One region of the Pseudomonas sp. WHRI 8519 genome, then DNA from elsewhere that is predicted to be linked to it. Evidence: predicted binding sites of a transcription regulator. Region 1 holds the regulator's gene; each other region holds the start of a gene.
The links. Region 1 encodes FliA, which starts transcription of late flagellar genes. Its sites were predicted from a motif close to CTAAAGTTTNNNNNNNNNNNGCCGNTAA; they were not measured.

Region 1 (7,960 bases):
GCCTGGGGCGAAGATCAGGTTGTAGCAGTCCGACTCGCTCAGACGGTCGGCGGCGTCCTTGTCCATCAGGCCCTTTTCCACCGCCTTGGCGCGCAGAATGTTAGGGTCCATGCCTTTGCCGTCATCGGAGATCGACAGCAGGATGTGGTCACCCTCCTGCTCGGCCGACAACACCACGCGGCCGGTACGCGCCTTGCCCGACGCTTCACGCTCTTCAGGCATCTCCACACCGTGGTCAACCGCGTTGCGCACCAAGTGCACCAGGGGGTCGGCCAATGCCTCGACAAGGTTCTTGTCCAAGTCGGTCTCTTCACCGACCAGTTCCAGGTTGATCTCTTTCTTCAACTGGCGGGCCAGGTCGCGGACCAGGCGCGGGAAGCGGCCGAAGACTTTCTTGATCGGCTGCATACGCGTTTTCATCACCGCGGTCTGCAGGTCGGCAGTGACCACGTCCAGGTTCGACACGGCCTTGGACATGGCCTCGTCACCGCTGTTCAGGCCCAGGCGCACCAGGCGGTTACGCACCAGCACCAGTTCGCCGACCATGTTCATGATCTCGTCCAGGCGCGCCGTATCGACGCGCACGGTGGTTTCCGCTTCGCTCACCGCGTGCTTCTCGGCAGCAGGTGCAGGCGCGCGGGCCGGCGCGGCGGGCTTGGCCGCCGCAGCAGGTGCAGGTGCAGGTGCAGGTGCCGGCTTGGCCACAGGCTGGCTGTGCGCCTTGGCGGCCACAGGGGTGGCAACGGCGGCGGGCGCTTCGGCGGTGACCGCATCGCCGGTGAACTTGCCTTTGCCATGCAACTGATCGAGCAGTGCCTCGAACTCGTGCTCGCTGATTTCATCGCTGCTACCGGCAGCTGGCGCTTCGCTGGCCACCGGAGCCACGGCAGCAGGCAGCGCATCCGCCTGGAACGTGCCCTTGCCGTGCAGCTGATCGAGCAGCGACTCGAATTCTTCGTCAGTGATCTCGTCGCTGGCTGGCGCGCTGGCAGAAGCGGCCACAGGCTCTGTGGCAACGCCTTCGGCCGAGAACTGGCCCTTGCCGTGCAACTGGTCGAGCAACGATTCGAATTCGTCGTCGGTGATCTCGTCACCCGAACCGGACAGCGTTTCGCCTTGCAGCTGCTGTTCGGCAGCGGCTGCCTGGGCTTTGACCGCATCGAGCGAGTCGAGCAGCTGCTCGAATTCGGTGTCGGTGATGTCGGCCTCGGCGGCAGGTTCGGCCGGCGCAGGCGCAGCCTCGACCACCGGCGCAGCCGCTTCAGGGCCAGCCGGCTCGGCCAGGCGTGCCAGGGCCGCCAGCAACTCGGGCGTGGCCGGGGTGACTTCACTGCGCTCGCGCACCTGGCCAAACATGCTGTTGACCGTGTCCAGTGCTTCGAGCACCACGTCCATCAGTTCCGCGTCGACCCGGCGCTCACCTTTGCGCAGGATGTCGAACACGTTCTCGGCGATATGGCAGCACTCCACCAGCTCATTGAGCTGGAGGAAGCCGGCGCCCCCTTTTACAGTGTGGAAACCGCGAAAGATCGCATTGAGCAGGTCGGCATCATCGGGCCGGCTTTCCAGCTCGACCAGTTGCTCGGACAGTTGCTCAAGAATTTCGCCGGCTTCTACCAGGAAATCCTGAAGGATTTCTTCATCGGCGCCGAAGCTCATTAAACGTGCTCCTCAAAAACCCAGGCTGGACAGCAGATCATCGACATCGTCCTGACCGGACACGACGTCTTCACGCTTATCGGCATGAATCTGCGGACCTTCACCCCGAGCCGGATATTTTTCTTCATCTTTTTCCGCGCGCAGCTGTTGGTGGTCATGTTCGATACCGGCAAAACGGTCGACCTGACTGGCCATCAGCACGAGCTTGAGCAGATTGCTTTCGACTTCGGTCACAAGCGCAGTCACCCGCTTGATCACCTGGCCGGTCAGGTCCTGATAGTCCTGAGCCAGCAGAATGTCATTGAGGTGGCCGGATACCTTGCGGTTACCTTCAGCGCTGTGCGTCAGGAAACTGTCGACACGCTTGACCAACTCGCGAAATTCCGGCGCAGCGACTTCGCGGCGCATGAAACGCTGCCAGTCGACACTGAGGCTCTGCGCTTCAGCAGCCAGGTCGTTGAGCACGGGCGTGCTCTCCTCCACCAGGTCCATGGTGCGGTTGGCGGCGCCTTCAGTCAGCTTGACCACATAGGACAAGCGTTCGGTGGCATCGGTGATCTGCGAGACTTCCTCGGCCTGCGGCATGCGCGGGTCGATCTGGAAGCTGACGATCGCACTGTGCAGCTCGCGCGTGAGCTTGCCGACTTCCTGATACAAGCCGCGGTCGCGGGTCTGGTTGAGCTGATGAATCAGCTGCACCGCCTCGCCGAACCGGCCCCGTTCCAGGCTTTCGACCAGTTCCTGAGCATGCTTCTTCAGGGTTGACTCAAACTCCCCCAAAGACGTTTGTGTTGATTCCATGGCGCCCCCTGACTTTGTTCAGCCGTTGACGCGTTCGAAGATCTTCTCGATCTTTTCTTTGAGCACCTGGGCGGTGAACGGCTTGACCACATACCCATTCACACCGGCCTGAGCCGCTTCGATGATCTGGTCGCGCTTGGCTTCGGCCGTCACCATCAGTACCGGCATACCCTTCAGGCGCTCGTGGGCACGTACCTTGCGCAGCAAGTCGATACCGGACATGCCAGGCATGTTCCAGTCGGTCACCAGGAAGTCGTAATGGCCGCTTTCGAGCATCGGCAACGCCGTGGTGCCGTCGTCAGCTTCGTCGGTATTGGTGAAGCCCAGATCACGCAACAGGTTCTTGATGATCCGCCGCATCGTCGAAAAGTCGTCAACGATGAGGATTTTCATGTCTTTGTTCAATTAGACCTCCAAGCAGTCTCAAACGCGCTCGGCCCCGAGCGCGCATTCAATCAATTCGGTACAACGTGAAAACGACTGCAACGACCCCGGGCTCAACGCGCCCGCCATTCCCCAAGACGGCTGCGCAAACGCGCGGCGCACTGGCTGTGCAGCTGGCTGACACGCGATTCGCTGACCCCCAGTACCTCACCGATTTCCTTGAGGTTCAGCTCTTCGTCATAGTACAGCGCCAGTACCAGCCGCTCGCGCTCCGGCAGGTTGGCGATGGCATCGGTCAGGGCGGCCTGGAAGCGCTCGTCCTCCAGGTCGCGCGACGGCTCGACCTGGCCACTGGCGCCCTCCTCGTGCAGCCCTTCGTGCTCGCCGTCCTGCAACAGGTCGTCAAAGCTGAACAGGCGGCTACCCAGGGTATCGTTCAAAATCCCGTAGTAATCATCGAGACTCAACTTGAGTTCGGCCGCAACTTCATGATCTTTAGCGTCGCGGCCGGTTCTTGCTTCCACAGCGCGCATCGCATCGCTGACCATACGCGTGTTGCGGTGCACCGAACGCGGTGCCCAATCACCTTTGCGTACCTCGTCGAGCATGGCGCCGCGGATGCGGATGCCGGCGTAGGTTTCAAAGCTGGCGCCCTTGCTGGCGTCGTATTTGTTGGCGACCTCAAGCAAGCCGATCATGCCGGCCTGGATCAGGTCTTCCACCTGCACGTTGGCAGGCAGGCGCGCCAGCAGGTGGTAGGCAATGCGCTTGACCAGCGGCGCGTAGCGTTCAACCAGATCGTACTGGGCGTCTTTGGACGCCTTGCTGTACATCTTGAACCCGCTCGCACTCATAGGACCGGCCCTGCACTGGTTGGCTGCACCAGGCGTTCGACGAAGAACTCCAGATGCCCGCGCGGGTTGGCCGGCAGCGGCCAGCTGTCGACCTTCTGGGCAATGGCCTTGAAGGCCAGCGCACACTTGGAACGAGGGAAGGCTTCGTAGACTGCCCGCTGCTTCTGCACCGCCTTGCGCACACACTCGTCATACGGCACGGCGCCGACGTATTGCAGGGCAACGTCAAGGAAGCGATCAGTGACCTTGGTCAACTTGGCGAACAGGTTGCGCCCTTCCTGCGGGCTTTGCGCCATGTTGGCCAGCACGCGGAAACGGTTCATCCCGTAATCGCGATTGAGCAGCTTGATCAGCGCGTAGGCGTCGGTGATCGAGGTCGGCTCGTCGCACACCACCAGCAGCACTTCCTGGGCTGCACGCACGAAACTGACTACCGAGTCACCAATCCCCGCAGCGGTGTCTATCACCAGCACGTCGAGGTTGTCGCCGATCTCGCTGAAGGCCTGGATCAGCCCGGCATGCTGGGCCGGCGCCAGGTGCACCATGCTCTGGGTGCCGGAGGCCGCCGGCACGATGCGCACACCGCCCGGGCCCTGCAACAGCACGTCGCGCAGCTCGCAGCGCCCTTCAATGACATCGGCCAGGGTGTGTTTGGGGGTCAGGCCCAGCAACACGTCGACGTTGGCAAGGCCCAGGTCGGCGTCAAGCAGCATGACCCGGCGGCCGAGTTCGGCCAGTGCCAGGGACAGGTTCACTGAAACGTTAGTCTTGCCGACGCCACCTTTGCCACCGGTCACGGCGATCACCTGTACGGGATGCATGCTACCCATGTTCGTTGTTCACCTTGTCTCGCTTGGACCCAAGCCACACGTGGGGCATGACAGCGGTCCCCTTGGTGTAGGTATTTTGCATACGCTTGATCATCAACCCGCTCTCCTTGGGTTGTGATAGAGATCAGCGAACATGTCGGCCATGGCCTCTTCGCTGGGCTCATCCTGCAACTGCACATTGACCGCGCGGCTAACCAGTTGGTGCGCCCGCGGCAAGTGCAGGTCGTCAGGAATGCGCGGGCCATCGGTAAGATAGGCGACGGGCAGTTCATGACTGATGGCCAGGCTCAGCACATCGCCGAGGCTCGCCGTTTCATCGAGTTTGGTCAGGATGCAGCCGGCCAGGCCACAGCGCTTGTAGCTGTGGTAGGCGGCCGTCAGCACCTGCTTCTGGCTGGTGGTGGCCAGCACCAGGTAATTCTTCGCAGCGATGCCGCGGCTGGCCAGGCTTTCCAGCTGCATGCGCAGGGCCGGGTCGCTGGCCTGCAGGCCGGCGGTATCGATCAGCACCACGCGCTTGCGCAGCAGCGGCTCCAACGCCTGGGCCAGCGACTGGCCGGGGTCTACATAAGTCACCGGCACGTTGAGGATACGCCCCAGGGTCTTGAGCTGCTCCTGGGCACCAATGCGGAAACTGTCCATGCTGACCAGGGCCACGTTCTGCGGGCCGTACTTGAGGACATAGCGCGCCGCCAGCTTGGCCAGCGTGGTGGTCTTGCCCATACCGGCAGGGCCGACCATGGCGATCACGCCACCCTCTTCGATCGGCTCGATCTCCGGCACTTCGATCATGCGTGCCAGGTGCGCCAGCAGCATGCGCCAGGCCTGGCGTGGCTCTTCGATTTCGGCGATCAGGTCCAGCAGCTCGCGGGCGATCGGCCCGGACAGGCCGATGCGCTGCAGCCGGCGCCAGAGGTTGGCCTGCGCCGGTTTGCTGCCTTGCAGCTGGTTCCAGGCCAGCGAGCCGAGCTGCACTTCCAGCAGCTCGCGCAGGCCCGACAGCTCAGAGCGCATCGCATCGAACAAGCGCGGGTCGACCGCTGCCGGCGCAGCAGGTGCTGCAGGGGCCGGCACGTCCACATGCGGTTCGATCAAGGGCTGCGAGGCGGTCAGCGACTGCCCGGCGAACAATTGGCGGCTGCCTTCGCTGGCATCACTGCGGTTGTCCAGCTCAGCCTGGGCAGTGGCGATGCGCGTCTGGGTCTTGCGCAGCTCTTGCTCGAGCTCGGCATTGGGCACGCGCGGGGCCAACGCGGACAGTTTGTAGTCCAGCGCGGCCGTCAGTTCGACACCGCCAGCGATGCGCCGGTTACCGATGATGGCGGCGTCGGAGCCCAGCTCATCACGGACCAGCTTCATGGCCTGGCGCATATCGGCGGCGAAAAAACGCTTAACTTGCATAACCCACTACCTCAGCCGTTGGGGCCCACGGTGGCAACGATGGTGACTTGCTTGTTATCCGGTATTTCCTGATACGCCAGAACATGCAAATTCGGTACAGCCAGGCGGCCGAAGCGCGACAGCATGGCACGGATCGGGCCGGCCACCAGAAGGATGGCCGGCTGGCCCTGCATCTCCTGACGCTGGGCCGCTTCAATCAACGAACGCTGCAGCTTTTCGGCCATGCTCGGCTCCAGAAGAACACCGTCTTCCTGACCTTGCCCGGCCCTTTGCAGACTATTGAGCAAAATCTGTTCCAACCTTGGCTCAAGCGTGATCACAGGCAGCTCGGACTCAACGCCGACAATGCTTTGCACGATGGCGCGACACAATCCGACGCGCACTGCCGCCACCAGCGCGGCGGTATCTTGACTCTTACCCGCATTATTGGCGATGGCCTCGGCAATGCTGCGGATGTCACGCACCGGCACCTGCTCGGCGAGCAATGCCTGCAGGACCTTGAGCAGGCCCGACAAGGAAATGACACCCGGCACCAGTTCCTCTGCAAGTTTAGGCGAAGCCTTGCCCAGCACCTGCAGCAATTGCTGCACTTCCTCGTGACCGATCAGTTCGTGGCAATGCTTCTGCAGGATCTGGTTGAGGTGCGTGGCCACCACGGTACTGGCGTCGACCACGGTGTAGCCCAGCGACTGCGCCTGGGCACGCTGGCCGATATCGATCCACACCGCTTCCAGGCCGAAGGCCGGGTCACGCGCGGCGATGCCGTTGAGGGTACCGAAGACCTGCCCAGGGTTGATGGCAAGCTCGCGGTCCGGGTAGATCTCGGCCTCGGCCAGAATCACGCCCATCAGCGTCAGGCGATAGGCGCTGGGCTGCAGGTCGAGGTTGTCGCGGATGTGCACGGTGGGCATGAGGAAGCCCAGGTCCTGGGAGAGCTTTTTGCGCACGCCCTTGATCCGAGCCAGCAGTTGCCCACCCTGGTTGCGATCGACCAGCGGGATCAGGCGGTAGCCGACTTCCAGGCCGATCATGTCGATCGGCGTCACGTCATCCCAGCCAAGCTCCTTGGTTTCCATCGCCCGTTGCGGCGACGGCAGCAGGTCCTGCTGGCGCTGCGCCTCTTGCTGCGCGGCGACCTTGGCCTTCTGCTGCTTCTTCCACACCAGGTAGGCACCACCGCCGGCCACCAGCCCAAGGCTGAGGAAAGCGAAGTGCGGCATGCCTGGCACCAGGCCCATGACGATCATCAAGCCTGCCGATACCGCCAGCGCTTTGGGCGAATCGAACATTTGCCGGTTGATCAGCTTGCCCATGTCCTCGGAGCCGGAAGCACGGGTCACCATGATCGCGGCAGCGGTGGACAGCAGCAGTGATGGCAATTGCGCCACCAAACCGTCACCAATGGTCAGCAGCGCATAGACCTTGCCGGCCTCGCTGAAGGACATGTTGTACTGGAGCATGCCAATGAGCATGCCGCCGATGAGGTTGATGAACAGGATCAGCAGGCCGGCGATGGCGTCACCGCGCACGAATTTGCTGGCACCGTCCATCGAACCGTAGAACTCGGCCTCCTGGGCGACTTCGGCGCGTCGCGCCTTGGCCTGGGCCTGATCGATGAGGCCGGCATTGAGGTCGGCGTCGATTGCCATTTGCTTGCCGGGCATGGCGTCCAGCGTGAAACGCGCGCTCACTTCAGAGATGCGCCCGGCACCTTTGGTGACCACCACGAAGTTGATGATCATGAGGATGGCGAACACCACTGCACCGACGACGTAGTTGCCGCCGATCACCACGTCACCGAAAGCCTGGATCACTTGGCCCGCAGCGCCATGGCCCTCCTGGCCGTGGAGCATGACCACACGCGTGGAGGCGACGTTCAAGGCCAGCCGCAACAGCGTCGCCACCAGCAAAATGGTGGGGAACGCGGCAAAGTCGAGCGGCCGCAAGGCATACACGCAGACCAGCAGGACCACGATCGACAGGGCGATGTTGAAGGTGAAGAACACGTCGAGCAGGAACGGCGGTATCGGC
Region 2 (7,960 bases), 1.4 Mb from region 1:
ACCCCGGATGCGGGCTCGGTAAAATGGACCGACAGCGCCGAAGTGGGCTACTACGCCCAGGACCATGCGCACGATTTCGAAGAAGACATGACCCTGTTCGACTGGATGGGCCAATGGACCTCTGGTGAGCAGGTCATCCGTGGCACCTTGGGGCGCATGCTGTTCTCCAACGACGAGATCCTCAAGTCGGTCAAGGTGATTTCCGGTGGTGAACAGGGCCGCATGCTGTTTGGCAAGCTGATCCTGCAGAAGCCCAACGTGCTGGTGATGGACGAACCGACCAACCACCTGGACATGGAATCTATCGAGGCGCTGAACCTGGCCCTGGAAAACTACCCAGGCACCCTGCTGTTCGTGAGCCATGACCGTGAATTCGTGTCGTCGCTGGCGACCCGTATCATCGAGCTGTCGGCGGACGGTGTGGTGGACTTCAGCGGTACCTACGACGACTACCTGCGCAGCCAGGGTGTGCTGGTCTGAAATCGTTGAGCTGGCCTGGCCCTCTCAGGTGATCAGGCCGGTCTCTGTTGCGGTTACCGCTTCCACAGGCACTGCGCAGTGCCTGTGGAAGCGGTTGCCACTTGAATAGTTCGTTAGCCTGCTTTCATTTCCTTCGCGCAACGGCCATGATGGGGCCACGCCCACCGCCCGCCCGCGAACGAGCCCATGACCGCGCCACAGCCCGCCCCCGCCAGCAGCACCGCCTCCATCACCCTGCAAATTCTCTCGATCGTTTTCTACACTTTCATCGCGTTTCTCTGCATCGGCCTGCCGATCGCGGTGCTGCCCAGCTATGTCCATGACCAACTGGGCTTCGGCGCGGTAATTGCCGGGCTGACCATCGGCCTGCAGTACCTGGCCACCCTGCTCAGCCGGCCTTTCGCGGGCCGAGTGGCCGATACGCTGGGCGGCAAGCAGGCGATCCGCTACGGCTTGCTGGGCATCGCGGCCTGTGGGGTGTTGACGCTGGCCTCGGCCTGGACCTTGTCGGCGCCCTTGCTGAGCCTCGCGCTGCTGCTCGGTGGGCGCGTGCTGCTCGGGCTCGCACAAGGCCTGATCGGCGTTGCCACCCTGAGCTGGGGGATCAGCCAGGTGGGGCCTGAACATACGGCGAGGGTCATCTCCTGGAACGGTATCGCCTCATATGGAGCCATCGCCATTGGCGCCCCCGTTGGCGTGCTCGCCGTCGACAACCTGAACTTCAGCGTGCTCGGCCCCGCCTTGGTGCTGCTCGCCGTGCTGGCCATGCTGGCGCTGCGCAAACGCCCGGATGTGGTAGTGGTGCGCGGTGAGCGCCTGCCGTTCTGGTCGGCGTTCAGCCGTGTTGCGCCTTGCGGCGTTGGCCTGACCCTGGCCTCGATCGGCTATGGCACCCTGACCACGTTCGTCACGCTTTATTACCTGGAACGTGGATGGGTAGGCGCCGCGTTGTGCCTGAGTGCCTTCGGTGTGTGCTTCATCATTTCGCGGTTGCTGTTCGTCAACGCCGTCAACCGCTTTGGCGGTTACAACGTGGCGGTAGCCTGCATGGCCACGGAAGTGCTCGGCCTGAGCCTGTTGTGGCTCGCACCCTCCCCGCTGTGGGCACTGGTGGGGGCCGGCCTCACCGGTTTCGGCCTGTCGCTGGTGTACCCCGCCCTGGGCGTGGAGGCCATCAAGCAGGTGCCCAGCAGCAGCCGGGGTGCCGGCCTGGGGGCCTATGCAGTGTTCTTCGACATGGCGTTGGCGATCGCCGGCCCGGTTATGGGCGCTGTGGCGGCACACCTTGGTTACGCGTCGATATTCTGCGTCGCGGCCCTGCTGGCCTTGAGCGGGGTTGGCCTGACGTTGTTGCTGGCGCATCGCAGCCGTCGCGCCTGAGCGTCACCTATGAAAACGGCCGCCGCGCAAGCGACAGCCGTTTGTTGTGATACAGGTTGCTCAAGCCGTGGCGAACAGTTCGCTGGCAATCTGCGCCTGAGCAGCATCGATGGCCTTGCTGCGGTGTTCCGGGCCATAGGCCAGGCCGTGGGCGCGAACGATTTCCAGGTCGGTGATACCGATGAAGCCCAGGAACACCTTGAGGAAGTCTTCGTGGCCCGCGCCGGTCGGCTGGCCGGCATGCAGGCCACCAGCAGTGGACACCAGTACTACTTTTTTGTCACCGCACAGCCCTTCAGGGCCTGCCTCGGTGTAGCGGAAGGTCTTGCCGGCCACTGCCACGCGGTCGATCCATGCCTTGAGCTGGGTCGGCACGGTGAAGTTGTACATCGGCGCACCAATCACTACGGCGTCGGCGGCAAGAAACTCGTCCAGTGTCTCGGCACTGAGCTTGGCTTCGAAAGCCAGGGCTGCATCGCGAACGTCTTCCGGAGTGCCGGCTGCAACCAGGGTGGCTGCAGAGAAGTGGGCGATGGCATCGGCGGCGAGGTCACGGTAGACCACTTCGATGCTCGGGTCAGCGGCTTGCCAGGCCTGAACCACTTCACGGCTCAGTTGGCGCGAGGCGGAATTGTCACCCAGGATGCTCGAATCAATGTGCAACAGTTTCATGGGACTCTCCTGTGAATGAAGACCGCAGCATTGGGCGATCAGGATGGAGAGAATCCTACCGGGCCGTCGAATAGCTGATAAGCCAGCAAAAATGCGTTAGTTTGTCCCACTGATAGAACAGTGAGACAGCCTTCATGCAAGACCTCAACGATCTCTTCTATTTTGCTCGCGTAGTCGAGGCCGGTGGCTTCGCCGCCGCCGGACGCCAGCTGGGCATACCCAAATCGCGTCTGTCGCGGCGTATCGCCGAACTGGAAGAGCGGTTGGGGACGCGGTTGCTGCAGCGCACCACGCGCCAACTGAAGCTCACCGCAGTGGGTGAACGCTATCTGCATCACTGCCAGGCCATGCTGCTGGAGGCCGAGGCCGCTGACGAGGCAGTGGCCAGCATGAGCAGCGAGCCGCGTGGGCGCTTGCGGGTGTCCTGCCCGGTAGCGTTGGCCCACGCGTTCCTGCCGGATGTGATCAGCCGTTTTCTGGATCTGTACCCCCAGGTGCAACTGGACATGGTGCTGCTCAACCGCCGTGTAGACCTGATTTCCGAGGGCATCGACGTCGCCCTGCGCGTGCGCGATCTGGGCGACGAAGACCCTGCGCTGGTCACGCGCCGGCTGCGTCAGGCGCAGATGCAGCTGGTGGCCGCTCCCGGCTTCGCCGACCATGTCCGTGAGCCGTCCGAGCTGACCGCCCTGCCGGTACTGGGCGCTGCTGAAGCGGACCGGCTGGTGCATTTTCGTCTGCTCGGGCCCCACGGCCGCCAAGAGGAAATCGCCTTGGAGCCGCGATTGGCCATTGATGATTTTGTGGTACGCAATGCCGCCGTACGTGCCGGGCTAGGCTTTACTGCGTTGCCGAGCATGTTCTGCGAGCATGAGCTCGAACGCGGCGAGCTGGTGCGGCTGCTGCCGGACTGGTCGCTGCCGGGTGGCTATCTGCAAGCGGTTTACCCGCATCGGCGTGGTTTGCTGCCTGCAGTACGGGTGTGGATCGATCATCTGGCAGCATCGTTCGAAGCGTGTGGAGACCGTTATGTCTAGACAGACCATGACCGAGGATCAGGTGGCGGCGTTCTGCCTGGCGCTGCCCCGGGCGCAGGAAGACTACAAGTGGGGCGGCATCCGGGTATTTTCGGTGGCCGGTAACAAGATGTTCGCGGTACTCGACCTGGCAGGGGCTGGCTTGTCGTTCAAGGTGGCCGATGAGCTGTTTCTGGGGTATTGCGACAGGCCAGGTATACGCCCGGCACCGTATCTGGCACGGGCGCGCTGGATCAGTATGGCGCCGCCCTACCCCATGGGCCGGGATGAGTTGAGTGACCTGCTGCAGCGCTCGCACCAGTTGGTAGTGCGGCGGCTGGCGAAGCGATTGCAGGTGGGCTTGCTGATGTGAGCGGCCCGCGAAAGGCAGTAGCAGACCATCAACCCAGCGACAGCACACGCCCACCCAGAAGCAGGTGATCAACCCAAAACACCTGGTGCAGCAAGACGATCGCCCAGAACACCATCTGGTAAGAGGCCTTGCGGGTCTTGTGCCTGAAAAGCTGCTGGGCGATCAGCGCCCCTGGCCAGCCACCCAGCAGTTCACCGGCATGCAGCACCTTCTCTGGCGTGCGCCAGGCCTGGGTGCGGGCCTGCTGCTTATCCTGCCAATACAACAGCAGCGTAACCAGGCTTACGGCAGGATAAGTCGCCAGCGGCAGCCATGACTGCCCGCTCCAGGCCATCTGCGCCGCACCCGCCATCGGCAGCAGGCACAACACCCCGAGCATCAGCAGCTTCAGGCGCACATTGCGTATGCCCTGCTCCTTGCGCGCTGCGCGCCGCTGCTCCGTTTGGGCCCGAGGCATATCAGCCGTGCGCCGTCGACCAATCGACCCAGCCGAACTGCCAGGTGGCCAGGATCAACAAACCGAAGGCTATGCGGTACCAGGCGAAAGCGGCGTAGCTGTGGTTCGCAATGAACTTGAGCAGGCCGCGCACTGCGATCATGGCGAAGATGAACGACGTCACGAAGCCAATCGCGAATACCGGAAGATCGCTTGGCTGGAACAGGTCGCGGTATTTGTAGCCCGAGTACACTGCCGCACCGACCATGGTCGGCATGGCCAGGAAAAACGAGAACTCGGTGGCTGCCTTGCGCGACAGGCCGAACAGCAGGCCGCCGATGATGGTCGAGCCGGAGCGCGAGGTGCCTGGGATCATCGCCAGGCACTGCACGAAGCCGATCTTCAAGGCATGCGACCAGCGCATGTCATCGACGTGGTCGACCGCCACGCTGTGGGTACGGCGCTCGGCCCAGAGCATGATCACACCACCGATCACCAGCGCTGTCGCCACGGTGATCGGGTTGAACAGATATTCATGGATCAGGTCGGCGAACAGCACGCCCAACACCACCGCAGGCATGAACGCCAGAAGCAGGTTGGCGGTGAAACGCCGCGCCGTCGGTTGGCTTTTCAGGCCGAACACTACATCGAAGATCTTGCGCCGAAACTCCCATACCACCGCCAGGATGGCCGCCAACTGGATGATGATGTTGAAGGCCATGGCCCGTTCGCCACCAAAGCCGATCAGGTCTGCCACGATGATCTGGTGACCGGTACTGGAGATCGGCAAAAATTCTGTCAGTCCTTCGACCACGCCCAAGATGATTGCCTGAAAGGCAGTCCAAAAATCCATCGTTCCCCCGGTTGGAGCGCTGCTGCTTGCAGGCCCCTTGTTCTTGATTTGCTTGTGATTGCCGCGTGCGGCGCGGCCTTTTTACAGCGTCAGTTGGGACCAATGCCAGTGCAAAAGTTCACGTGGGCTAAAGGTTTCATCTTGCGCGGCCGAAATCCTAGCAGAGCGGCTTTGCAAAGGCTTGCGCGGCATGCGGCAGTTCAGCCGTTAACTAGCACTTAGCCATTAGTCGGGTTTGGCCAAGCGCCGAAGCATGCTTGGATGCACCTTCATAAAAATAACAATGCGGGAGTGCCGTTCATGAAGAACTTGAGGTCAATGTCGATCAGCCGCCGATTGTGGCTAATACTGCTGGTTGCGGTGGCAATGCTTGTGATCCTCGGCCTGCTGATGCTGCGCCAGATCCATGGCGACCTGTACCATGCCAAGGCGGAGAAAACCCACCATGTGGTGCAGACCGCTGCGGGCGTGCTGGCCTATTACCAAGGCCTGGAGGCGGCCGGCACGCTCAGCCGCGAGGCTGCCCAGCAACAGGCCCTACAGGTGGTGCGCACGCTGCGCTACGACCAGAACGACTACTTCTGGATCAACGACCTGGGGCCGAAAATGATCATGCACCCGGCCAACCCCAAGCTCGATGGCCAGGACCTTTCCGCCATTCGCGACCCTGACGGTTTCGCCGTGTTCAACGAAATGGCGGCCCTCGCCCGCAGCCAGGGCGCTGGCCCGGTCAATTACCGCTGGCCCAAGCCCGGTGCCAGCGAACCGGTGGCCAAGACGTCTTATATTCAGCTGTTCAAGCCATGGGGCTGGATCATCGGCTCTGGCGTGTACATCGATGATGTGCAGAACGAATTCGCCCGCCAGTTGCGCCATGCCTCGCTGGTAGGCCTGGGCATCGCCCTGCTGATGGCTCTGGTGGTCATGCTCATCGCCCGCAGCATCGCCCGCCCGTTGCAGGAGGCGGTACAGGCGATGGGCAACATCGCCAGCGGCGAAAGCGACCTCACCCGGCGCCTGGATACCCATGGCCGAGACGAGATTACCCACCTGGGCGAGCACTTCAATCGTTTCAACGGCAAGTTGCAGCGTGTGGTCGGCCAACTGCAGGGCGCGGCGCACTCATTGGCGCAGTCCGCCGGGCATGTTGGTGACAACGCCGGTGCCGCGCAACAACGCAGCGCACAGCAATCGATGCAGATGGATCAGGTGGCAACCGCGGTCAATGAGGTGACCTACGCGGTGCAGGACGTGGCCAAGACCGCGGAGCAGGCTGCAGGCGAAATGCGCGCGGCTCAGCAGCAGGTGGAGCACGGGCAGCAAGCGATCCATGGCAGCCTGCAGCAGATCGACCGGCTTTCGGCGACGATCGACCAGGCTGTGCAGGTGATCCGTGACCTGGCCGGGCACAGCACGAAAATCGGCGGGGTGCTGGAGGTGATACGCTCCATCGCCGAACAGACCAACCTGCTGGCCCTCAACGCAGCCATCGAAGCGGCCCGCGCCGGCGAGCAGGGCCGTGGCTTCGCGGTGGTGGCCGATGAAGTGCGGCTGCTGGCTCAACGCAGCGCCCAGTCGACGGCAGAGATACACACGATGATCGAGCACCTGCAAGGGCAATCGGACGCCGCGGTCAAGGCCATCGACACCAGCAGCGAAGCTTCGCGCCAGACAGTGGAGCAAGCCCGGGAGGCCGGCTCCAGCCTGGACGCCATCAGCCAGGCGCTGCACAACCTCACCGTGCTCAACGCCACCATTGCCAGCGCCACGTTGCAGCAGTCGCACGTGGTGGAGGAGATCAATCGGAACGTACTGGATACGGCCGGGTTATCGCAGCAGACCGCCGCTGCGGCCCGCCAATCCAGTGAGGCAGGCGTGGCATTGGGGCAATTGAGTGAAGAGCTGGAGCAATTGTTGCGTCAGTTCCGCGTTTAGCGCCGTCACGATCTTGCCAAGCCCCGCGCTAGAGCGGCTAAAGCGCCGACCTGACATTTTTGCCAGTAGACCGGTAACGGCCCGCTGAACACTGTGAAACCTCCTTTGACCTGGAGGTTTCACCATGGATACCCGTTACTTTTGCGGTGCGCTGCTAGTCGCCCTCTCCCCTGCCTGGGCGGACCCGCAACTCATCATCCAACTTGACCCGATGCAAACGCTGCAGCGTATCAACCGCAACTACAACAAGGTGACCGATGCCTGCCGTGAGCCAGATACGCTGGCACCGCGGGGCACTACTACTGCAGCGGCGTAACCTTGCGCATGGTCGACGATGGCAATTTCAATCCTTGGGACTACAGCCCCTACGCCATCAAGACGGGCGCCACATCATTCAGCTGGATCCGCAGGGACTTGAGCACCAACCGCCTCATCCGGCCCGCCGGGTATATCCTGCTTACGCCCATGAACGCGCGGGAGCTGGGCCTGCCGGTCATGGAGAAAGGCTTCGTGTGCATCTATAGCTTCGACGGTTTCACCGGCCCCGAACGCAAATGGTACGGATGCGGCCGTTATGGCGCGCCGCTGCCGGCGAACCACCTGAAAAATTCGGCGACCTCCCCGCCTAACCGCAACGCAGCACTCGCCTACGGCAACTGTGATACGTGAGGTGTCCACAACGCGGAGCAATGGCGCAAAAACTACCGCTACGCACGTAACGACATGAATCGCATCCAGGTGACTCAATGCTCCTGGAATGCCGAGCAGCCGTCGGACTGGAGGGCGATGATCGCTGTTCACGAAAACCCCAAAAC
Region 3 (7,960 bases), 1.1 Mb from region 1:
CAGCTCAAGCCGGTTGCCGCCAACGTCGACCTCATCGTCATCGTCTTCGCGCCAGCGCCCGAGCCGCATCCGAACCTGATCGACCGTTATCTGGTCGCCGCCGAGCACGCGGGCATCCGCCCACTGTTACTGCTGAACAAAGCCGACCTGATCAACGACGAGAACGGCCCCGCACTCCATGCCTTGCTCGAGGTGTACCGAGACCTGGGCTACCCGTTGCTGGAGGTCTCTGCCCACCACGGCGACGGCATGCAGCGCCTGCAGCAGATGCTGGACGGCCATATCAGCGTGTTCGTCGGCCAGTCGGGTGTGGGCAAGTCTTCTCTGGTCAACAGCCTGCTGCCTGCTGCCGACACCCGGGTCGGCGACCTGTCCGAATGGTCGGGCCAAGGCACCCACACCACCACCACTGCGCGCCTTTACCACTTTCCCAATGGCGGCGACCTGATCGACTCGCCAGGCATCCGAGAGTTCGGCCTTGGCCATGTCAGCCGTGATGATGTGGAAGACGGCTTCATCGAGTTCCGCGACCTGTTCGGCACCTGCCGCTTTCGCGACTGCAAGCATGATCGCGAGCCAGGCTGTGCCCTGCTCAGGGCACTCGAAGATGGCCGGATCAAGCAGCAGCGCATGAACAGCTACCGCTCGATCATTGCCAGCCTGCCGGATGACAACTACTGATTCGTAGGAAATATTACCCGCCCTCGTAGGGCTCTTCCGGTTTCGCCGTCATCTATTGCCCCGCCTGCTGCTTTCCCTGATGGTCATGACTTCCTATCAGGGAGGGCAACCGCGATGCCGGTTTTAATCACTTACCGCCACGAAGAGCGGCTTGACGCCTTTATCCTCAATGAACGCCTGCTGCTCGAAAGCATTCCGACGCAGCTGGTCCTGTTCGACTGCCAAGGGCAGACCCGCGAAGATCTGTATGGCAACTTCTGCCGATCCATGGGCGATGCAACCCACTGGATTGGCCTTTTGTCCGAATGGGCCGCCGCCGACTGGTGGACACCCTGGCTGCTGGGGGCTGCAGTCATGAGCAGCCGCCGTGTCAGCCTTTATCAAAGCAACGGCGGCGCGCTACCGGAGTGTTTTGGCAGATGGCCGGTAATGCGCGAGCGCAAGCACATCGACCTGTTTGTGCGGGCCTATCACGATGAGTGCACGTTCACCCGTGCCATGACGTTACCCCCGGGACGCGGAAGCTGTGCCGACCGGGACAATGCAGATTTCTTTCATGCGGATCTGAAGGCCAAGATCCGGCGGGGGTTCTGATGCATTGGGGCCGCTGGGCGGCCCCTCCGTCACGGGTCCTTGGGCTCGTCCATCTTCAAGGTCCCTTCCTCGAAGATGTTCAGCTTCTGGCGCAGTTCACGCGGTTGCATGGGTGCATCCTGCGCAGCAGGTGCCGCCGGCGCATCTGGCGCAGCGCCGGCAGGCGGCGCTGGCTGGCTAGGCTGTGCAGGCGCCGTACCCTGCTCGCCCTCAATGTTGCGCTGGGCCTTCTTGGTCAGGACGATGATGTCGATACGGCGGTTTACCGGGTTGAAAGGGTCTTTGCGATCGAACAGCGAAGACGACGCATAACCCACTACCCGCGCGACCTGGTCATCCGGATAGCCACCGGCAACCAGCGCCCGCCGTGCGGCATTGGCGCGATTGGCCGACAGCTCCCAGTTGCCGAACTCTCCGCTGCCAGAATAAGGCTTGGCATCGGTGTGGCCACTGACGCTGATCTTGTTCGGCACGGCCTTGATGGTGTCGGCCATGGCCAGCAGAATGTCCTCGAAATACGGCTGCAGTCGGGCACTGCCGATATCGAACATCGGCCGGTTCTCGGCATCCATGATCTGGATGCGCAAGCCGTCCTGAGTGATCTCGAAGAGAATCTGGTCCTTGAATTTCTGCAGCTGCGGATTTTCCTCGACCTTGTTCTGCAGCTCCTGCAACAGCAGTTCGAGGCGTTCTCGCTCAACTTGATCAGCCATGGTCTCGACCTGATCCTGGTCCAACTGGATGCTGGTATCGGGCGTAGGCTCGGATTTTTCTTCCGGGTTGATGGTCTTTTCCGGCGCAAGCTGGGGCGAACCGCCAAGATCGATCACATAGGGCGTTCCGCTCTCGGAGAAACCGATCGGGTCCTTGAAGTAACCGGCAATGGCGATCTTCTGCTCGGGCGTGGCGGTGGACAGCAGCCACAGCACCAGGAAGAACGCCATCATCGCCGTGGCGAAGTCAGCGAAAGCGATCTTCCAGGCGCCGCCATGGTGGCCACCACCGTAGCGCTTGACGCGCTTGATGATTATCGGCTGATTGTTTTCCATGACTCAGCGACCGCGAACTGCTTGTTCCAGCTCGGCAAAGCTCGGGCGATGCTTCGGATACAGCACCTTGCGCCCGAATTCAACGGCCAGCGAAGGTGGCATGCCAGAAGCAGACGCGACCAGCGAAGCCTTGATCGACTCATAGAGGTTGAGCTCTTCCTTGGCATCGTGCTCCAGGCACTTGGCCAGCGGCCCAAAGAAACCATAGGCTGCAAGGATACCGAAGAAGGTACCGACCAGCGCCGCGCCGACGTGCAGGCCGATCGAGGCCTGGTCGCCCTCGCCCAGAGACGCCATGGTCACCACGATGCCCAGTACCGCTGCGACGATACCGAAACCGGGCATGCCGTCGGCAATGCCGTTGACCGCATGCGACGGGTGCTCGAGCTCTTCCTTCATGCTCAGCAGCTCCATGTCGAACAAGCCTTCGAGTTCGTGGGGTGCCATGTTGCCGGTGGACATGATGCGCAGGTAGTCGCAGATGAAGGCGGTCATGCGTTCATCACCCAGCACCGCTGGGTATTTGGCAAAGATCGGGCTGGCTGCGGCGTCTTCGATGTCGCTCTCGATCGCCATCATGCCTTCGCGACGGCTCTTGTTGAGGATTTCGTACACCAGGCCCAGCACTTCCAGGTAGAAGGTGTGGGTGAAGCGCGTGCCGAACATCTTCAGCGACTTCTTGACTACATGCATGGTCATGTAACCAGGGTTGGCCTGCATGAAGGCGCCAAAGGCTGCACCGCCGATGATCAGCACTTCGAACGGCTGGATCAGTGCCGCGATCTTGCCGTGGGAGAGTACATATCCGCCGAGCACGCTCGCGAATACGACGATGATGCCGATAATTTTAGCCATAGGTTCAAAGCACTTGCTGTCGTGGTCAGGATGAGGGACGGGAGCTTTAAAACTCTTCTTCTACTTATCGGCAGAACTGCGCCAGACTATAGCCACTCAAAGCGAAAAGCCAGTTCGGACTGATGTCAAAATGCCAATGGAATCCAAGGTGCCCACTCAGAATCCGCGTACGCTAGAGGCCTGGGTAAAGCTGCTGGACGGTATTCGTCTACCGGTGCCGAAGCAGAGTTATGACCGGGTCATGAGCGCTATCAACGATAGCCGCCGTTCGCTTCGCGATATCGCCGAACTGATGCAGGACAGCCCGGCCCTGGTGCTGTCGGTGATGCGCGAGGCCAATCATCCCGCCAATGCCAGCCAGGCAGAGCCCGCCGAAAGCCTGGAAATCGCCCTGAACAGGCTGGGCCTGGCACGCAGCAGGGAATTGCTTACCCGCCTGCCGGCGCTGCCGGACGAGGACATCCCGCCGGTGCTGCGCCAGTTCCTGCTGATCAGCCAACATGCTTCGCAGCAGGCCAGCGGCCTGTTCGCCAGCCGCCTTGCACGGCTGTGGCAGGAAATTCACTGGGGTAGCCTGCTGTTCCTCTCGCCGCTATGGCCGTTGGCCTTGGCCTACCCCAAGCTGCTGGACGCGTGGGAACTGCGGGTTATCCACAAGGGCGAAGAGGCGCAAGAGGTCGAGCTCGAACTGTTTGGCGTGCGCATCCTGGCGCTATGCCAAGCCATGGCCGAACACTGGCGCCTGTCGCAATGGGTCACCCAGGGTTACCGCATGCTTCTTGAAGAGCGTGAGCAACTGGGGCAGATACTGAGCATCGCCCGCGACCAAGACCTGCTTAGCCAGCAGCACCGCCTGGATGAGGCGCCGGCACTGAGCCGCTGGTTCAACCAGCCGGCCAATACCGTGCTGCTGGCCAACAACCTGGCGCTGGCGGCACAGGTAGGCTGGGACAACCCGCACCTGCTGCGCTGGCAATTGCTTACCGCGCTGTACCTGCAGACCACACTGGAGGACGTGCAACAGCAAGTTCACCAACAGGCCGCCGCCAGTGCCCGCCGGCACGCCAGGCATGCCCTGTTCCACCCTGCCGAGGCCTTGATCTGGCCCTGGCACCAGCGTCGCCCGCACCCAGACATGCTGACACCGCCACCGCCTTCCAGCGAGGCGCTCGGCCATTGGCGCACGCTGTGCCAAGCGCTGTTGGCACAGCCCAGCCCCTTCACCAATGCCGTGCACCTGGCTACCCACGCCCGCGAAGCACTGTTGGCCTGCGGCATGCAGCGCATCATGCTGCTGACCCTGGACAAGGCCAGTGACTACCTGCGCGTACAGCAAACGGCCGGTTTGCCCAAGGAGGCGGCAACCATCGCCCTGCCCGTCACGCAGAGCAAGCTGTTGCAGAAACTGGTCGGCCAGGCCGCGCAACTGCGCCTGTCGCCAGACAACCATGCCCAGTTCGCGGCCCTGCTGCCCGCCCCATTGCGGGCGTTCTTCCGTGGCGAACACCTGTTGCTGCGCTCGCTGGCCGTGAACAATCAAGTGCTGATGCTGGCAGTGGCCGACCAAGGCGGTAAACCGATGGCAGATGTGAGTGTCCAGGCATTCGGTAAAACCGCGCAATGTATCGAGCGCGCCCTTGCGGCGTTTGCCAACCGCAATGCCTGACCCTTGCGCTACAATCGCCCCTCTTTCCACACTGGAGACCGTGGATGACTGATTTTGCCGGACTACCGCTGGTGATCGAGCCTGCGGACCTGCTTGCGCGCCTGGCGTCCCCCCAGCTGATCCTGGTCGACCTGAGTAGCGCCAACCGCTATGTCAGCGGTCATATCCCCGGCGCCCGCTTCGTCGAAGGCAAGCGCACCCAGCTGGGCCTGCCGCCCGCGCCGGGGCTTTTGCCGGCCATTGGCGAGCTGGAAAAACTGTTCAGCGAACTCGGCCACCGGGATGACGCGGTCTACGTGGTGTACGACGATGAGGGCGGCGGCTGGGCCGGGCGCTTCATCTGGCTGCTCGACGTCATCGGCCACAAGGCCTGCCATTACCTCAATGGCGGCATCCAGGCCTGGCCGGCGGACAAGCTCTCGACCGAGGTGCCGCCGCCCGCCTCCGTACCGGTACGCCTGCAGCTGCATGGCGAACCGACTGCCACCCGCGAATACCTGCAAAGCCGCCTGGGCGCCGATGACCTGGTGATCTGGGATGCCCGCGGCCCGCAAGAATTCTCCGGTGAAAAGGTCCTGGCAGCCAAAGGTGGCCATATACCCGGCGCGATCAACTTCGAGTGGACGGCAGGCATGGACCTCAACGACCACCTGCGCATCCGCAAGGACATCGCCCAAGTCCTCCAGCAACTGGGCATCACCCCTGACAAAGAAGTGATCACCCATTGCCAGTCCCACCGCCGCTCCGGCTTTACCTACCTGGTGGCCAAAGCCCTCGGCTACCCACGCGTCAAGGCCTATGCCGGCTCGTGGAGCGAATGGGGCAACCATCCGGACACGCCTGTAGAAGTTTAAGGAACCTGCATGAAATCCCGTCTGTTCATCATCAGCCAGTACCTGCTGCCGCACCATCTGCTGTCGCGGCTGGCCGGCTGCGTCGCCGAGTGCCGCGCACGCTGGTTCAAGAATGCCTTCACCGCCTGGTTCGCCAAGCGCTACCAGGTGAACATGAGCGAGGCACTGGTCGAAGACCTCACCGCCTACGAGCACTTCAATGCCTTCTTCACCCGGGCCCTCAAGCCGGGTGCACGTCCGCTGGACGAAACGCCGGGGGCCATTCTCTGCCCGGCCGATGGTGCTGTTAGCCAGCTGGGCCCGATCGAACACGGTCGCATCTTCCAGGCAAAGGGCCACAGCTTCAGCGCCCTGGAGCTGCTCGGCGGCGACCCGGCCCTGGCCGCCCCGTTCATGGGTGGCGAATTCGCAACCATCTACCTGTCGCCGAAGGACTACCACCGCGTGCACATGCCGCTGGCCGGTACCCTGCGCGAAATGGTCTATGTGCCAGGTCGCCTGTTCTCGGTGAACCAGACCACTGCAGAAAACGTCCCTGAGTTGTTTGCCCGCAATGAGCGTGTGGTGTGCCTGTTCGACACCGAGCGCGGGCCGATGGCCGTGGTGCTGGTGGGAGCGATGATCGTTGCCTCGATCGAAACCGTGTGGGCCGGCCTGGTCACCCCGCCTAAGCGCGAACTTAAAACCTTCCGTTATGACGAAGGCAGCCGTGCGCCGATCCATCTGGAGAAGGGTGCGGAACTGGGCCGCTTCAAGCTGGGCTCCACGGCTATCGTGCTGTTCGGGCCGGAGCAGGTGAAGTGGGCTGAAACCCTGGGTGCCGGTTCGGCAACGCGCATGGGTGAGCTGTTGGCGGTTCCCGCGCAGGCTTGATTCTGCCCAAAACCAAAAGGCCCTGCATGGCTGTAGCCATGCAGGGCCTTTTTGTCAGCGAGGTTTGTGTCAGCCCCGCGCGTCGCGGTCGCGCAGCCCCAGCAGGTAGAGCACGCCGTCCAACCCAAGGGTCGAGATGGCCTGTTTGGCCGATTGACGTACCAGCGGCTTGGCGCGGAAGGCGACGCCCAGACCGGCCAGCGACAGCATCGGCAGGTCGTTGGCACCGTCGCCTACGGCAATGGTCTGCTCCAGTTGCAGGCCCTCTTCGCTCGCCAACTGCTGCAGCAGCTCTGCCTTGCGCTGGGCATCGACGATGGGCTCGACCGCCACGCCGGTCACCTTGCCATCAACCACTTCCAGTTCGTTGGCGAACACATAATCGATGCCCAGGCGCGCCTGCACCTGCTTGGCAAAGTAGGTGAATCCACCCGAGAGGATCGCAGTCTTGTAGCCCATGCGCTTGAGCTCGGCGAACAGGTTCTCGGCACCTTCGGTGAGGCGCAGTGAAGCACCGATCTGGTCCAGCACACCAACGTCCAGGCCCTTGAGCAGCGCCATGCGCTCCTTGAAGCTGGCACGAAAGTCCAGTTCGCCGCGCATTGCCCGCTCGGTGATCGCCGCCACCTGCTCGCCGACGCCGGCAGCCTTGGCCAGTTCATCGATGACTTCGGCTTCGATCAGGGTCGAATCCATGTCGAACACCGCCAGGCGGCGGTTGCGACGGAACAGGTCGTCCTTCTGGAAGGCGATATCGATGTTCAACGCTTCGGACAAGGCAAAGAAGTCGGCACGCAGGGCCTGGGCATCGCTTGGCTCTCCGCGCACGGAAATTTCCAGGGCAGCTTTGCCATGCTCACTCTGCACGCCCAGCGCAACACGCGCAGACAACCGCTCGATACGCTCGATGGTCAGGCCGTACTGGCTGATGACTGCACTGACACGCTGCAGTTGCTGTGGGGTGATCTTGCGGCTGAGAACGGTAGCGATATAGCGGGCTTCGCCCTGGCCATCGGCCCAGTGCTGGTAATCAGACTCGGAAATCGGCGTGTAGCGGGCCTGCAGGTTCAGCTCATGGGCCTTGGACTGCACGCTCTGCAACAGGCTGGTGGCCACTTCGTTGTCCGGAATATCGACCAGAATGCCGAACGACAGGGTGCCATGCATGACAGCCAGGCCGATGTCGAGAATGTTCACACCGCCCTGGAGAAGGACGCCGGTGATGGCGGCAGTGAGACCCGGACGGTCCTCACCGGTGATGTTGATCAGAACGATTTCGCGCACAACCTGGCTCCGACTTCGATGAAAAATGCGCATTCTACCGATTTTCCGTGACCATCGGGCGCCAACGATACTTTGCCGACAAAACTCGGGTCGCTATACTGCGC

Region 2: ABRP30_RS13750 (methyl-accepting chemotaxis protein) is a predicted target of FliA. The motif match lies at 5,339-5,366, and genes of this name have one in related genera.
Region 3: motA (flagellar motor stator protein MotA) is a predicted target of FliA. The motif match lies at 3,244-3,271, and genes of this name have one in related genera.

The regions. Positions count from the first base shown of each region.
Region 1 covers NZ_CP167996.1:4,383,353-4,391,312, forward strand. Annotated here, with positions in the region: gene ABRP30_RS19920 (chemotaxis protein CheA) at 1-1,659, opposite strand, end outside; gene ABRP30_RS19925 (protein phosphatase CheZ) at 1,672-2,460, opposite strand; gene ABRP30_RS19930 (chemotaxis response regulator CheY) at 2,479-2,853, opposite strand; gene fliA (RNA polymerase sigma factor FliA) at 2,958-3,698, opposite strand; gene fleN (flagellar synthesis regulator FleN) at 3,695-4,528, opposite strand; gene flhF (flagellar biosynthesis protein FlhF) at 4,622-5,929, opposite strand; gene flhA (flagellar biosynthesis protein FlhA) at 5,941-7,960, opposite strand, start outside.
Region 2 covers NZ_CP167996.1:2,983,598-2,991,557, forward strand. Annotated here, with positions in the region: gene ABRP30_RS13715 (ABC-F family ATPase) at 1-480, shown strand, start outside; gene ABRP30_RS13720 (MFS transporter) at 667-1,860, shown strand; gene ABRP30_RS13725 (FMN-dependent NADH-azoreductase) at 1,921-2,532, opposite strand; gene ABRP30_RS13730 (LysR substrate-binding domain-containing protein) at 2,667-3,569, shown strand; gene ABRP30_RS13735 (MmcQ/YjbR family DNA-binding protein) at 3,577-3,921, shown strand; gene ABRP30_RS13740 (DUF1294 domain-containing protein) at 3,950-4,378, opposite strand; gene ABRP30_RS13745 (undecaprenyl-diphosphate phosphatase) at 4,380-5,210, opposite strand; gene ABRP30_RS13750 (methyl-accepting chemotaxis protein) at 5,511-7,145, shown strand; gene ABRP30_RS13755 (hypothetical protein) at 7,270-7,461, shown strand; gene ABRP30_RS13760 (hypothetical protein) at 7,464-7,814, shown strand; gene ABRP30_RS13765 (hypothetical protein) at 7,869-7,960, shown strand, end outside.
Region 3 covers NZ_CP167996.1:5,503,667-5,511,626, forward strand. Annotated here, with positions in the region: gene rsgA (small ribosomal subunit biogenesis GTPase RsgA) at 1-681, shown strand, start outside; gene ABRP30_RS25195 (molecular chaperone Tir) at 796-1,275, shown strand; gene motB (flagellar motor protein MotB) at 1,305-2,324, opposite strand; gene motA (flagellar motor stator protein MotA) at 2,328-3,179, opposite strand; gene ABRP30_RS25210 (HDOD domain-containing protein) at 3,310-4,845, shown strand; gene ABRP30_RS25215 (rhodanese-like domain-containing protein) at 4,890-5,699, shown strand; gene asd (archaetidylserine decarboxylase) at 5,709-6,572, shown strand; gene serB (phosphoserine phosphatase SerB) at 6,642-7,856, opposite strand.